Regions from separate parts of the Arthrobacter burdickii genome, predicted to be linked through region 2. Evidence: riboswitches for the same ligand, from Rfam matches in the RefSeq annotation. Region 2 holds a riboswitch; each other region holds the start of a gene.
What was found. A riboswitch is a leader RNA that binds a small molecule or an ion and turns the genes downstream of it on or off. The one in region 2 is predicted to bind S-adenosylmethionine.
Positions count from the first base shown of each region.

Region 1: linked by a shared signal. The riboswitch ahead of P5G52_RS11710 (LLM class flavin-dependent oxidoreductase) and the one ahead of sfnG (dimethylsulfone monooxygenase SfnG) in region 2 are both predicted to bind S-adenosylmethionine.
Region 3: linked by a shared signal. The riboswitch ahead of P5G52_RS04010 (MetQ/NlpA family ABC transporter substrate-binding protein) and the one ahead of sfnG (dimethylsulfone monooxygenase SfnG) in region 2 are both predicted to bind S-adenosylmethionine.

Region 1 is NZ_JAROCG010000001.1:2,492,782-2,497,947, forward strand. It holds gene P5G52_RS11700 (cysteine hydrolase family protein) at 1-450, shown strand, start outside; gene P5G52_RS11705 (MOSC domain-containing protein) at 483-1,055, opposite strand; gene P5G52_RS11710 (LLM class flavin-dependent oxidoreductase) at 1,192-2,631, opposite strand; SAM riboswitch class IV at 2,890-3,018, opposite strand; gene P5G52_RS11715 (VOC family protein) at 3,114-3,539, opposite strand; gene P5G52_RS11720 (TetR/AcrR family transcriptional regulator) at 3,691-4,308, shown strand; gene P5G52_RS11725 (MFS transporter) at 4,402-5,166, shown strand, end outside.
Region 2 is NZ_JAROCG010000001.1:140,116-145,281, forward strand. It holds gene acs (acetate--CoA ligase) at 1-513, shown strand, start outside; gene P5G52_RS00595 (C40 family peptidase) at 605-1,552, opposite strand; cyclic di-AMP (ydaO/yuaA leader) riboswitch at 1,556-1,729, opposite strand; gene P5G52_RS00600 (hypothetical protein) at 1,849-2,079, opposite strand; SAM riboswitch class I at 2,180-2,284, shown strand; gene sfnG (dimethylsulfone monooxygenase SfnG) at 2,278-3,450, shown strand; gene P5G52_RS00610 (O-acetylhomoserine aminocarboxypropyltransferase/cysteine synthase family protein) at 3,450-4,829, shown strand; gene P5G52_RS00615 (CoA-binding protein) at 4,826-5,166, shown strand, end outside.
Region 3 is NZ_JAROCG010000001.1:862,104-867,269, forward strand. It holds gene P5G52_RS04000 (peptide chain release factor 3) at 1-1,191, opposite strand, end outside; gene P5G52_RS04005 (GAF domain-containing sensor histidine kinase) at 1,318-2,574, shown strand; SAM riboswitch class IV at 2,693-2,806, shown strand; gene P5G52_RS04010 (MetQ/NlpA family ABC transporter substrate-binding protein) at 3,005-3,889, shown strand; gene P5G52_RS04015 (methionine ABC transporter ATP-binding protein) at 3,962-4,990, shown strand; gene P5G52_RS04020 (methionine ABC transporter permease) at 4,990-5,166, shown strand, end outside.

The sequences.
Region 1 (5,166 bases), 2.4 Mb from region 2:
GATGTGCTGGTCGCGAAGGCACGCACCGCAGGTGTCCCGGTGGTGTGGGTGCAGCACTCGGATGCCGACCTCGAGGTGGGTTCGGATTCCTGGGAACTGGTCCCCGAACTCGAGCGACTCCCGTCCGAACCGCTCGTGCACAAGAGCTATGGGGACTCGTTCGAGGGAACCGACCTCGAGGATGTCCTCGCAGCGGCAGGCGTCGGTCGGCTGGTGGTATCGGGTGCTCAGACCGACGCGTGCATCCGCTCGACCATCCATGGGGCGTTCGTGCGGGGGTACGACGTGACGCTGGTCGGTGACGCCCATACGACCGAGGACCAGAGCGCGTGGGGTGCCCCTTCGCCGGACAAGGTCATCGGTCACACCAATCTGTACTGGCAGTACCAGGCCGCCCCCGGCCGGACCGCCGGTGTCGGCGCGACGGCGGACATCCGTTTTCCGGGCTAGCCGTCCCATCGCCACGTGCGCCCCCGGTCGGGTCAGGGGAGCCGGCTCGGCCTCAGCACGGAGGCGCTGCCGGCCTGCGCGGGGTCCAAGGGGACAGGGCTGACCAGGACCGCCGGTCCGCGGGAGAGGGTCCCGCTGTCGAGTGGGCGGCAGCGCAGCCCGCCCCTGCCCCGCATCGCCTTATGGGCGCCGGGCGCGAGCATCCTATCCATCCAGGCGCAGGGGTGCGCGTGCCGGCCTCCGTGGAATCCCACGCTCCCCGTCCGTGTCTCCAGGACGAAGTCCTGCCCGATGAGGGGCGGAAGCTCTGCGCCGCGCAGGACCAGATTGCGGCGGGGCAGCAGGGGATCGAAGGGATCGGCGCCGAGCTCTGTCGCTATCGCCTCAAGCGACTCGATGGCGAACAGGGTCACCGCGGCATCCATGTGGGCCGCCTTGCCGAAGAAGCGGTCTCCCACGATTCCCTTGCCCGCGACGACCTCGACGCTGTCGGCGTCCGTGGTCACGACGTCCGCCGCACCATCCCGCGCCCGACCGAAGTAGGCGTGCGCCCCCGACACGAGCAGGTGCAGGATCTCCACGTCGTACCGGAAGCCGGGCGTCATGCCCCCACGGTATCCGGTCGTAGCACTCCAGTTCGCCTCGATAGCCCCCGGCACCGGTTCACTCCGGCCGACAGTCCTCCCGAGGACGGAAACGGCCGGAGGTGTCTCGGACAGGTCGTCGGGGTGGACATTCCACCTAGGCGAAGGAGGGGGTCGCGGGCTCGACGCCGCTGGCATCGAGGGTGCCGGCCCCCGGACCGAGGTGGGCGCCGTTGCGGTACCGCGCACCGGGGTGCTGGTCGAACAGCCTCGTGTTCCCCGGGCCGAACAGGCGCTCGCGGAGGGTCGACTCCTCATAGGACGTCCGGTACAGGCCTCGTCGCTGGAGTTCGGGGATGACGAGTTCGATGAAGTCCTCGGCGGTGCCGGGCGTGAGGAACTGCCGTAGGTTGAATCCGTCGAGGTCCGTGCCCTCGACCCACCGCTCGATCTCGTCGGCGACCTCGCCGGGAGTGCCGATGGCGACGAAGGGACCGCGGTCGAACCTCGTGATGCTTTCCAGTGCCTGCCCGACCGTCGTCCCCGGCCGATGGTGCCGGTTGCTGGGCTGCTTGTCCCAGCCGGGGCGGTCTTCCCGCGCGAGGATGTCGTCGATGACCTCGTCCGGCCGGTAGGCAGCGAGGTCGATGCCGTCACCACCGGCGTGCGCGAGGTAGCCCTCGGCACTGGAGAGTCGCCGGTACTCCTCCGCCTTGCGCTGTGCCTCCTTGTGGGTCCTGCCGACGATGACGACGGCCCCGGCGAAAGCCTTGATGTGGCCGGCTTCCCGGCCGTTCTGGACTGCCAGCCTGCGCAGGTCCTGGACGTTCTCGCGGTACGCCGCCGCGTCGCGTCCGCCGACGAAGACGCCCTCGGCGTGCTTGGCCGCGAACGCCTTCCCCGCCGTCGAACTGCCGGCCTGGAACAGGACCGGCGTGCGCTGGAGGGACGGTGCGCTGAGGTGGGGACCGGCGACGGAGAAGTTCGGGCCACGGTGGTTGATGTAGCGGACCTTGGACGGGTCGGTATAGACCCGCCGATCACGGTCCTCGATCACCGCGTCGTCGTCCCAGGACCCTTCCCACAGCTTGTACAGCACATCGAGGTACTCGTCGGCGATGGCGTAGCGCTGGTCGTGCTCCACTTCGTCGGCCAGTCCGAAGTTGCGGGCCGCGTTGGGGAGGTACGACGTGACGATGTTCCAGCCGAACCGGCCCTTGGTGAGGTGGTCCAGCGTCGAGGCCCTGCGGGCGAAGGCGAACGGCGGCTCGTAGGTGGTGGAGAAGGTTGCGGCGAAGCCGAGATGCCTGGTGACCGCAGCCATCGCCGGGATGACCAGCAGGGGGTCGTTGCTCGGGATCTGGACGGCTTCCCGGAGGGCCGTCTCGGGGCCGTTGCGGTAGCCGTCGTAGGTGCCGATCACGTCGGCGAGGAACACGCTGTCGAAGAGCCCTGCCTCGAGCATCCTCGCAGTCTCCGTCCAGAAGTCGAGATCGTTGAAGCGGTGCCGGTTGTTCTCGGGGTGGACCCAGAGGCCGTGGGAGATGTGGCCCACGCAGTTCATCTCGAAGAGGTTGAAGGCGATCTGACGTGTCATGCGTGGACCTGGTCCTTTCGGAAGGCGGGAAAACCGGGGAGTAGGAAGCACAGAATGTCCTGGCGCCTGTGCGCGTCGAAAGCGTCGCCGACCGTGGAGCCGGACGCCTCATGACCAGTACGTCGTTGCGTGAGTCCTGGCACGGCCGGCACACGGTGCGGAAGAGGACCGGACAGCGACAGCAGGATCGGCGTCGTCCGGCAGGTGCCTGCTAGGGAACGGTGCGGTGGGCGGTACAGCTCACGGGATAAGCCTTTCGACGTGCTCTTGCCCACGCCGGACCAGCACTGTCATGCCGAGGCGAAGGCCGCTTCGTCATCCGAACCACCCAGGAACATGGGGTTGGTGCGCGGTCCAGTCGGAGCTTTGCGACCGCATCTCTTGAAGCTGGAACGACTATAGGCGGAGAACGGAGCGGTGGGACCAATGAGAAGCGATGTGACCCGTCGTCGGAGCGGCCGTTCCATGCCGTGAACTCCGCGTCAGCCGATGTCCACCGTGCCGTCCTCACCGATATGCCAGCCCGGATTGTGGGCGATCTCCCAGACGATGCCGTTCGGATCGCGCACGAGTGCGTGGAAGATGCCCCCGAAAGCGCCGTCCCGGGGCTCCTGCAAGATGGTCGCGCCCGCAGCCGCCATCGCCGAGACGAGCTGGTCAACGTCGGCAGGACTGCCGACGTTGTGGGACAGCGTCACCCCGGACGGCGCGGGTCTGGCATCGAGTCCGGCGTCCTGGGCGAACTTGTCATCGAGGAACAGCCCCAGCAGCAGGCCGGGTGCCACCTGGTAGAAGATGATCTCGCCCGGAACATCCAGTGCCGGCGTCCAGCCCAGCGTCCGGTAGAACGACCGTCCCGCATCGAGGTCCCGCGTGGCGACGGTGATGAAGTGCAGCTGTTGGTCCATGGCGAGAGCGTAGCCGCGCGACGGCTGTCCGGTGAGTGTGCGCAGCCATGGACTTCCGCATGCGGTGCGGTTGCCCCTGCGGCCGTTCCAGGCGCGACCGCTCTGCCGCCGGTTGTCCGGCTGCTACTTTGGGCCTAAAAGGAGACCGTCAATGCCGCGCCCCCGATCCACCCTCCTGTCCGTCGAACTGATCGTCGAGGCAGCACTGAAGCTCGTCGACGAGACGGGCGACTTCAGCTTCCCCAGGATCGCCCGCGAGCTCGGCGTCAGTCAGTCCTCGCTCTACAACCGGATCTCCAGCCGCGAACACATCGTGGAACTCCTCCGCGCCCACCTCTTCACCTCGAATCCCACGCCGTCGACCACTGACGCCCCGTGGGACGAGGCGCTGCGCATGCTCATCCGCGGGTATCGCGACTGCTTCGCTCCGCACCCCAGACTGGTACCCCTGCTGGTGACCCAAACGGTGAGGGCGGCCGAGGTGATCGCCATGTACGAGGATCTGACGCTCGCCCTGGAACGGTCCGGCCTCGACGCCGCCGACGTCGCTCCGGCCCTCTCGCTGGTCGACTACTTCGCCCTGGGTGCGGCACTCGACTTCACTGCCCCCGAGGAGGTCTGGGGGCCGGAACCCGAGAAGTACCCGGCCCTGACGAGGGCGGTCCGATCCAGCCCGTCGGCGCCGGAGCGGGTCGAGCGCGCCTTCGAGTTCGGCCTCGAGGCACTGATCGCCGGCATCGCAACACGGGTGAAACACAAAGTTAACTGAAAGGCTTTCAAAAACTATTGCTCGGGGGGCCCCTCGCCCCGATACTAAATGAACGCCGTTCATTTGGAGTGGCGGCCATCACACTCTCAATGAATGGAGCACGCCGTGGGAAGAACGCCTGCACAACCCGACGCCACCGTCAGGGTTCCACTGACGGCCTCCCGGGCCATCTCCACCTTCGGGATCACGGTCGTAGGATTCATGACCGCGAATCTGGTCCCCGTCATGATCGTCGCGCTGGCCGACCTGGGGTTCACCCCGACCGGAGCGGGCACACTCATGACGGCCTGCCTGCTCCTGTCCGCCCTTGCCTGCCTGGCTACCTCCCGTTGGACCGCCCTCGGCGGCCGCTATGTAGTCGCGCGGGCGGGTCTGGCACTCACGGCCCTGGGGTTCGGTGCGGCCGCCCTGGTCGCCGAGCCTACGATCGCCGCGGCCGGGATCATCGTCGGCGGCATCGGCGGTGGCGGCGCAGTCGCTGCAGGCGGAGCCGCCCTTGCTGCGTTGCGTGATCCTGACCGTGCATCGGGTATCAGCGGATTCGCCAACAGGGCCATTGTCGCCGTCGTGCTGTTCATCATCCCCGTCGTCGGCCTGGGCATGGCGAGCGCTTTCGGCATCCTGGCATGCCTGGCGCTTGCGGCGCTCGTGACCACGGGGTGGCTGCCGGATCGTCCGGCCGCCACACCGCACGGCAGCATCGGCCGCTCGGCGTCTCCCGTCGACAGCCCACGAAGCGTGACCATCGCCGGCGTCGTGCTCCTTGCCTGTTTCGCTATGTGGGCACTGGGCGAGGACTCGCTCTGGGCCGTCGCAGCAGTGATGGGGGCAGAGCAAGCCGGGCTCGATGAAGCAGGA
Region 2 (5,166 bases):
AACCCGCAGCGCTACCTCGACTCCTACTGGCGGAAGTTCGCCGCGCAGGGGTGGTTCCTGGCCGGCGACGGCGCCCGGTACGACGACGACGGCGACACCTGGATCCTGGGGCGCGTGGACGAGGTCATCAACGTCTCCGGCCACCGCCTCTCCACGATCGAGATCGAGTCCGCGCTCGTGGCGCACCCGCTCGTGACCGAAGCCGGCGCCTGCCCTGTTCCCGACCCACTGACGGGCCACGCCATCGCGGCGTTCGTGGTGCTGGCGCCGGGCGCGGATCCGGACGCGGACGTGTCGGCCACGCTGCGCGCCCATGTCGCGGAGGCCATCGGGCCGATCGCGCGGCCCTCGGCCGTCGTCGTCGTTCCCGATGTGCCCAAGACGAGGTCCGGGAAGATCATGCGGCGCCTGCTGACGCAGCTCTACGAGGGCTCGCCGCTCGGTGACACCACCTCGCTGCAGAACGAGGGCTGCATCCCCGGCATCCAGGACGTCCTGGCCGGCAGGAACTGACCCGCCTAGAAACTGACCCGCGTTAAAAGGAGGAAGCGGCAGGCGCCCCGTCCAAGCACCTGCCGCTTCCCGTGTGGGGTCCGTCCCGGTACTAGCCCGCTACCCGAACGAAGGATGCTCCCGGGAGGTCCGAGAGAGGGTGCTGCATGGTGAGGTTCGAGCCGTTCATGCCGCTGCTGATGACCTGGCCACCGCCGACGTAGATCGCCACGTGGCCGGCCGTGATGACGATGTCGCCGGGGGCCGGGGTCGCCACGGTGGTGCCGAACTGGAAGAACTGCGAGGGGCCGAGGTCGCCGACGGGGATGCCGGCGGCACGCAGTGCGGTCTCCACCAGGACGGTGCAGTCCTGGATCATGCCGGCTGCGAGCTGCGCCTGTGCCGATGCCACGAGGGTGCCGGCGACGCCGCTGGAGGAAGCGATCGGGGCGATGTCCGCCGAGGCGAGGTACACGCTCGATGCGGGAGCGGGAGCGGGAGCGACCGGGGCCGGCGCGACGGTTGCGGCCTGCTGGACCGGCGCTGCCGGGGCGAGAGCGGGTGCCTGCTGGGTCACCGCTGCGGGAGCGGTGGCCACGGGAACGGACACGACGGGAACGGCGGTCTGCGCCGGGGCCTGCGATCCGGCTCCGGCGGGGATGGCGATGCTGTCGCCCGGGAAGATCACCGAGGTGAGCGAGAGGCCGTTCGCCGCCAGGACCGCGGTCAGGTCCACGCCGTAGGCGGCCGAGATCGCGCTGAGGGTGTCGCCCGCGACGACGGTGTGGGTGGTGCCCGATGCGGCGGGTGGAGCAGCGGGTGCCGGAGCGACCGACGCAGCGGCAGCAGCAGCGGGAACCGGCGTCGTGCCCTGGTCGGTGTATTCACCGGCGTGGGCGGTGCCGACCGCACCGAGCGCGAGGCCCGAGGTGACGGCGACGATGGCGATCGGCCGGCCGACGGCGGTGGCCGAAGCCTTCGCGGCGCGGGACAGGCCCGTCAGCGCGAGGTTGCCGTCGATGTCGGCACGGTGGCGTGCCGGGGAAGTCTTTCGTGACATGGATCTATACCTCTCCCATGCCTGCGGGGTGAGCTGTCGGGTTCGGATGGGAGACACCCGGCCGTGCGCACATCGGTTTCGGAACTGCGCAGCGACTTGACCCCAGGGACGCAGGCTGGACCTGCACGTCCCGGTGGAACTGTGGTTCCCCCGTCCCCGCCTCGGTGATGACGAACGTATCCCGTTCGGCGGCAGGGCTCGGCAATCCATCCGGGAGGGCCTCCCATGGACGGAGGCACGCTTCGACGATACCCAGCGCTCCCCGCGTTTGTCACATTTGCATAACGGCCCGTATCCTACGCGCGGAGGGACCGCCAGCGACGGAAGGCGAGGACCGTCCCACCCGCGCTGAGGGCCAGCAGCACCCACTGCTGCACGTAGAACCAGGCGGAGGCCGCCGCCCCGGCACTGCCCGCGACCAGCAGGAGGCTGCTCCCCAGGGTGACGGTCAGCACGACACCGACGCAGAAGAGCGTGTTCCAGAGCTTGCGTTCCTGCGTGCGTTCCGCGGACTTCCAGCTATCCATTCCTCCACCCTAGGCATGAGAGCCCACGCCCGGTGATGCATCCCTGCCACCGGGCGACACATTGTTTGGTTCTGCGGCCCTCCGATGTCACACTCGACGTTGACCATCCCGAGCGGCTGAGAGATCTGGCTCACTGACGCCGCAGCAACCCTGGCCCCCGCACCATCGCGGCGACATTAGGGTGCTACTGCCAGACCGATGGAGGAAACCATGAGCGTCGCCGACCTTTCCACACCCCTGAAATTCGCCTACTGGGTCCCCAACGTCAGTGGCGGCCTGGTGGTCTCGACCATCGAGCAGCGCACCAGCTGGGACTTCGACTACAACAAGAAGCTCGCTCGCATCGCGGAGGACGCCGGCTTCGAGTACGCCCTGTCCCAGACCCGCTACGCCGCGTCCTACGGCGCGGACAAGCAGCACGAGGCGACGTCGTTCTCCCTGGCCCTGCTGGCGGCCACCGAGAAGCTGAAGGTGATCGCCGCCGTCCACCCGGGCATGTGGCACCCCGGTGTGCTCGCGAAGTACATCATCACCGCGGACCACATCTCGAACGGCCGCGCCGCCGTCAACATCGTCTCCGGCTGGCTAAAGGACGAGTTCACCAACTTCGGCCTCGAGTGGCTCGAGCACGACGAGCGCTACGTCCGCACCGAGGAGTTCATCCGCGTGCTGCGCGGGCTCTGGACGGAGGAGGGCTACAGCCAGGCGGGCAAGTACTACAACATCAAGGACTTCACCCTGAACCCGGCGCCCGTGGACGTCCCGGGGCGTCCCCACCCCGAGATCTTCTTCGGCGGGAACTCGACGGCGGCCCAGGCCACCGCGGGCCGCGTGGCCGACTGGTACTTCTCCAACGGCAAGGACCTCGAGGGGTTCAAGGAGAACATCGCCGGCGTCCGGGCGTCCGCCGAGCAGGCCGGACGGCGTCCGAAGTACGGCCTCAACGGGTTCGTCATCGCCCGCGACTCCGAGAAGGAGGCGCGCGACACCCTGCGCGAGATCGTCGAGAAGGCACACCGCCCCGCGGTGGAGGGCTTCCGCGACGCCGTGCAGGAAGCGGGTCCCTCGACGAAGGACGGCAAGGGCATGTGGGCCGACTCCACCTTCGAGGACCTCGTGCAGTACAACGACGGCTTCAAGACCCAACTCATCGGGACGCCCGAGCAGATCGCCGAGCGCATCGTGGAGTACAAGAAGATCGGCGTGAACCTCTTCCTCACCTGCTATCTGCACTTCCAGGAGGAAGTGGCCGCCTTCGGCACCGATATCCTGCCGATCGTGCGGGAACTCGAGGCGGATGCGGCCCGCAGGGCGGGAGTGGACTTCGATCCCGACGGCACGCTCGCCGTCCCCAGCAAGGCAGGTGTCTGATGGCAGAACGTTCCTTCGGTTTCCGTACGCGGGCGCTCCACGCCGGCGGTACGCCGGACGCCACCCACGGCGCCCGGGCCGTGCCGATCTACCAGACGACGTCGTTCGTCTTCAAGGACACGAACGACGCCGCCAACCTCTTCGCCCTGCAGAAGTACGGCAATATCTACTCGCGCATCGGAAACCCCACCGTCGCGGCGTTCGAGGAGCGCATCGCGTCCCTCGAGGGCGGCATCGGTGCGGTGGCGACGGCGTCGGGCATGAGCGCGGAGTTCATCACCTTCGCGGCGCTCTGCCAGGCAGGCGACCACATCGTCGCCGCCTCGCAGCTGTACGGCGGGACGGTCACCCAGCTGGATGTCACGCTGCGCCGTTTCGGCATCGAGACCACCTTCGTCCCGGGAACGGATCCGGCCGACTACGCGGCGGCGATCCGCGAGAACACCAAGGCCGTCTACGCCGAGGTCATCGCGAACCCCTCGGGCGAGATCGCGGACCTCGCGGGCCTGGCCAAGGTGGCCCATGACGCCGGCGTGCCGTTCATCGTCGACTCCACCCTCAGCACGCCCTACCTGGTACGACCCATCGAACACGGCGCGGACATCGTGATCCACTCCGCCACCAAGTTCATCGGCGGGCACGGCACCACCCTCGGCGGTGTGATCGTGGAGAGCGGCCGCTTCGACTGGGGCAACGGCAAGTTCCCCATGATGACCGAGCCCGTCCCCTCCTACGGGAACATCCAGTGGTGGGGGAACTTCGGCGAGTACGGATTCCTGACCAAGCTCCGCACCGAACAGCTCCGCGACATCGGGCCCTCGCTGTCGCCGATGTCGGCCTTCCAGCTCCTGCAGGGCGTCGAGACCCTCGCCCAGCGCCTCGACGAGCACCTCGAGAACGCGCAGGCCGTGGCCGAGTGGCTGCAGGCCGACCCCCGTGTCGAGTACGTCAACTACGCGGGGCTCCCCACGCACCCGCACCACGAGCGTGCCAGGACGTACCTGCCGCAGGGCCCCGGATCCGTGTTCAGCTTCGGCATCAAGGGCGGGCGCAAGGCGGGCCAGAAGTTCATCGAGTCGCTGCAGCTCGCCTCGCACCTCGCGAACGTGGGCGATTCCCGCACCCTCGTGATCCACCCGGGCTCGACGACGCACCAGCAGCTCTCCGCGGAGCAGCTCGTCGCCGCGGGCGTCCCCGAGGACCTCGTCCGCATCTCGGTGGGACTGGAGGACCTCGACGACATCCTGTGGGACCTCGACCAGGCGCTCGAGATCGCGGTGAACGCCTCCGACGATGCATTCGACGAGCTCCCGCAGGAGGCGGCCGGAGGGAACGACGACGACCCCTCGACGACACGGGCAGTAGGAGTGGGAGCATGAGCAATACCGCACCGGAACGGACCTGGGAAGGGCCGTCGGCCCCCGAACGCCTGAACCTGCTGAGGAACGCGCGGTCCGTGGCGATCGTCGGAGCATCGGACAAGCCCTCGCGGGCCTCCTACTTCGTCGCGACCTATCTCCAGTCGTCCTCGCCCTACCGCCTGTACTTCGTGAACCCGGTGGCGAAGGAGATCCTCGGGCAGCCGGCCTACGCGTCCCTCAAGGACCTCCCCGAAGTACCCGACGTCGTCGACGTGTTCCGCAAGCACGACGACCTGCCGTCCGTCCTGCAGGAGACGCTCGACGTCGGCGCGAAGACCCTGTGGCTGCAGCTGGG
Region 3 (5,166 bases), 720 kb from region 2:
CGGGATGTCGGGGAACTGCACGGGCTGCTCGGCGAACAGGCTGTCGCCCACGCGGAGGCTCGTCGCGTTCACGAGGCCGACGACGTCGCCCGGCCAGGCGGTGTCCACCACTTCGCGGCTGCGGCCGAGGACACGGTGCGCGTACTTCGTGGCGAACGGCTTGCCGGTGCGCTGGTTGGTGATGACCATGCCGCGCTCGAACGTACCCGAGCAGATGCGGAGGTAGGCGATGTGGTCACGGTGCGCGCTGTCCTGGCCGGCCTGCACCTTGAAGACGAAGCCGGACATCGGCGCGTCGATGGGCCTCGGCTCGTCCTCCTTCGAGGGGCGCGGGCTCGGTGAGGGAGCAACATCCACGAGGATGTCGAGGAGCTGCGAGACGCCGAAGTTCTTGGCCGCCGCAGCGAAGAGGACCGGCGTCTGCCGCGCGGCCTCGAACTCCTCGCGATCGAACGAACCGTTCGAGGACTCGACGAGGCCGGATTCCTCGCGCGCGTCCAGCCAGGCGCCGGCGTCACGGGAATCGAGGGCGTCGATGTCGATGTCCGTCTCCTCGGCGGCGTGCGCTCCCGCCTCGACGGCCTCGAGCGCGATGGCCCGCCGTGCGCGCAGGTCCAGCAGTCCCTGGAAGTCACCGGCGATCCCGGCCGGCCATGTCAGGGGAACGGGTGTCATTCCGGTGCGCTCGCCGACGTCGTCGATCAGGCCGAGGGCGTCCAGGCCCGGCCGGTCCCACTTGTTGATCACCGTGATGATCGGGATGTTGCGCTGCTTGCAGACGGCCAGCAGTTTCACGGTCTGGGGCTCGAACCCCTTCGCGGCATCGATCAGCATGACGGCGGAATCGACGGCGGCGAGGACACGGTAGGTGTCCTCGGAGAAGTCCGCGTGGCCCGGGGTGTCGACGACGTTGAGGATGGTGTCGCGATAGGTCAGCTGGAGTGCGGCCGAGCTGATCGAGATGCCACGCTCCTGCTCGATGCCCATCCAGTCGGACACGGTGGCATGGCGGCTCGACTTGCCGTGGGTCACGCCGGCGTCCTGGATGGCGCGGGCGAGGAGGGCCAGGGCTTCCGTGAGGGTGGACTTCCCGGCGTCAGGGTGGGAGATGACGGCGAAGGTACGACGGCGTCCGGCCTCGCGGCGGACGGCGTCGGCGTCGAGGACGGGGGATTCGGTTAACAGGACCACTCCTCCATTGTCCCCGATCCCGGAGCGGCACCTCGCGGGCGGGCCCGGTGTTCGCTGTGCGCGTGGGCCCGGGGTCTACCCTAGGAGGCAGATTCCTGCACGCGGCTACTGGGAGGACGTGGAGTCATGACTGATCAGGCATCCGGACGACGGACGGCGCGGGGCTCGGAGCACACTGATCTGCTCTCGCAGTACGGGCTGGGCATGGCCCTGGGCGAAGCGTCCCCCGTCGGGTCCATGCCGCGGCCTGCCGCTCCCGCGAACGCCCCCGCCGCCCTGCAGAACCTCGTGGCCCTGGCCGTCCAGCTCTGCAACGCCCGGTACGGCGCCATCAACGTGATCACGGAGGACGAGTTCCACCAGATCGCCGCCAAGGGACTCGAACCCCTCATGTGCGCCCGGGAGGATTCGCTGTGCGGGCAGGTCTTCAAGTACGGCCACACCGTGGTGGTCGCGGACTGCACCGAGGACCCCCGCTTCCGGTCGAATCCCTTCGTCGACGGCCGCTTCGGTGCCGTCCGGTTCTATGCCACCACCCCGCTCCTGACGCAGGACGGCGTACCGCTCGGCACCCTCTGCATCTTCGACGAGAAGCCCGGGAACCTGACCGACCAGCAGGCCGCGGGGCTCGAGACGCTGGCCGCGCAGGTCGTCGACGTCCTCGACCTCCAGCTGCGCACACGTCAGCTGGATGCCACGGTGTCCGAGCTGCAGCGCAGCAACGAACTGCTGGGCGAATTCGCCGGCCGGATCAGCCATGACCTGCGGGGACCGCTGACCAACGTCGTCGGCCTCGCGGAGCTCGCCGAGGATGAGCCGGCGCTCCAGGAAGGCCCGGCGGGCACGTACTTCAAGCGCATCGGCGCGAGCGCCCTCCGGATGTCCTCCATGGTCGAGAACCTGCTCGGCTACTCGCGCGTGGGCGGCACGGCGCACCTCGAGACCGTCTCCCTCGCCGAAGCCGTCGCGGCCGCCGTCGACGATCTGGGGCACCACGTCGACGGCGTGGAGATCACGGTCGGGGACTTCCACGGTCACGCCGACCGCGAGCAGCTCCGGGTCCTCATCCAGAACCTGGTGGCCAACGCCGTGGCCTATGCGCGTCCGGGTGTCCCGTCGGAAGTGCACATCACGGGCACCGGCATTGCGGAGTTCTGGCGCCTCGACGTCGCCGATAACGGGAAGGGCATCCCGCCCGAGGAGTACGACCGCGTGCTCGAGCCGCTGGTGCGGCTCGGACGGGAGGGCGATCCGTCCGGTACCGGGATAGGACTGGCGACGTGCGTGCGCATCGCGCAGGCGCACGGCGGGCGCCTGGGCTTCGACCAGACTCCCGGGGGCGGGCTCACCGTGCGGGTCTGGTTCGGGTCGAGCCCGGCCTGACGGCCTTCGCCGGGGCGACGCGTCATGCGCCCTCCGCCGACGCGGGTCGTCGAATATGACGCACCGGGTCACGGTCGTTTTGACCGTGTTCGATGCTGTCGCCTAGCGTTCCCAGAAGAATCAAGAGTTCCAGCCATGGGCCCTGGCCGGTTGGACAGCAACCCTCTCCCGTAGTGGGGTGCTCCAGGTGAAGATTCGGCCGCCGGGATACTCCGGACGGCAAGTACGGCGATTCCCGCGGCGCTTCTTCGAGGCCCTGCCGGAGAACGCCCGCAGCATCCAGTGAGCGAGCATGTCAGTCCAGTAGAACCACGTCCGAGCAGCCTGAGCTGTCCGTCAGTACTGCTGCGCGACTGCTGGGTGCTTCTGTCCCGATTCCCCTGCCGCTGAGCCGTCCGCTGAGCCGGTACCCGTCCGAAGGAAACAAAATATGATCAACTCCCGCAAGCTCCTGGCCGTCGCCGTCGTCCCGTTCCTCGCCTTCACTGTTGCCTGTGGCTCCTCGGAGGCCTCCGAGGGAGGCAACGAGACCGTCCGCCTGGGAGTCGTGGGTGCGAGCGACCCGGAGTGGGCCGCGTTGACCGATGCGGCCGCCGAGGAAGGCATCGACCTCGAGGTGGTCGACTTCGCCGAGTACACGCAGCCCAACCCTGCGCTCACGGAAGGCGAGCTGGACCTCAACCAGTTCCAGCACCTCGTCTACCTCGCCCGCTACAACGTCTCCAGCGGCGAGGATCTCACTCCTGTGGGATCGACCGCCATCTACCCGCTGGGTCTCTACTCCACGAAGTACAAGTCGGTGGAGGAGATCCCCGAGGGGTCGACCGTCGCCGTGCCGAACGACGAGAGCAACCTCGCGCGCGGCCTGCTCGTCCTCCAGTCCGCCGGCCTCGTCACCCTCAAGGACGGCGGCAGCGCCTTCTCCACCATCGACGACGTCGACGAGGCGGCATCCAAGGTGACCGTCACGACCCTCGAGGCATCACTGACGCCGACCTCCCTTCCGGACGTCGCCGCTGCGATCATCAACAACGACTTCGTGCAGGACGCCGGCCTGAACTTCGATGACGCCATCGCCCAGGATGACCCGACCGATCCGGCCGCCGCCGCCTACGTCAACATCTTCGCCTCGCGCGCCGGTGAGGAGAACAACGAGACCTATCAGAAGCTGGTGAGCATCTACCAGGAGAACCAGGAAGTCCTCGACGCCGTGCAGGAGACCTCGGGCGGAACCGCCGAGTTCCTGAAGGTGCCTGTGGAGGAGCTGAAGACGTCCCTCGACACCGTCGAGGAAGACACCCGCGCCCAGGGCTGATCAGCCTTCTCTTCCGCGTGTGGCCGACCGGTGATCCTGGCCGGCCACACGCATCCCTCAGCTAGGAACACGATGCCACTCATCTCACTGCGGAACGTCACGAAGAGCTTCCCCCCGGGACGCCGCGGCGAACCGCTCGTCCATGCCATCGACAACGTCAGCCTCGACATCGAGGCGGGGGAGATCTACGGCATCATCGGTTACTCGGGGGCAGGGAAGAGTACCCTCGTCCGTCTGATCAACGCCCTCGAGAAGGCGACCAGCGGCGACATCATCGTCGACGGGCACCAAGTCACGAACGTCCCGGACCGCCAGCTGCGCACACTGCGCCTGGACATCGGCATGATCTTCCAGCAGTTCAACCTCTTCAGCGCCAAGACGGTCTGGAACAACGTGGCCTACCCCCTGCGGGTCGCGGGCAGGACCAGGGACGAGATCCAGGCCCGCGTGACCGAACTCCTCGACTTCGTGGGACTCGCGGACAAGGCATCGAACTACCCGGAACAGCTCTCCGGCGGCCAGAAGCAACGCGTCGGCATCGCCCGCGCCCTGGCGACCTCACCCAAGATCCTCCTCGCGGACGAGGCCACCTCGGCACTCGATCCCGAGACCACCCACGAAGTACTCCGCCTCCTGCGCCGGGTCAATGAGGAACTCGGCATCACCATCGTGGTGATCACGCATGAGATGGACGTCATCCAGACGCTTGCGACCAAGGTGGCCGTCATGGACAGCGGACGGATCGTGGAGCAGGGCGATGTCTTCGACGTGTTCTCCAACCCCCGTGAAGCATCGTCGCAACGGTTCGTCTCCACCGTGGTCCGCGGCATCCCCGCACCTGATGAACTGGCAGCACTGCGGGAGAGGCACCGAGGACGGATCGTCACCTTCTCCTTCCGCGACGGCGACTCGTCGCAGGCATCCGTGTTCCTCGAACTGGCCGCTGCCGGCATCGAGTTCGAACTGATCTACGGCGGCATCAACGACATCCGGGGCCGCGCCTTCGGGCACCTCACCCTCGCGCTCACCGGGGCGGACAGCGTCATCGACACGACCCTGCACCACATGGCCGGCCGTATCACCGTGAAGGAACTCGCCTGATGGAAGACCTCATTCCCCTGACACCCCAGCTGTGGGAAGCCACCTACGAGACCCTGTACATCGTGGGCCTCAGTCTCCTCTTCGGAGGCCTCGGAGGGCTCCTGCTGGGCATCGGTCTCTACACCACCCGGGCCGGCAGCATCCTCGGCAACCGGGCCGTGTTCGGCACCCTGAAC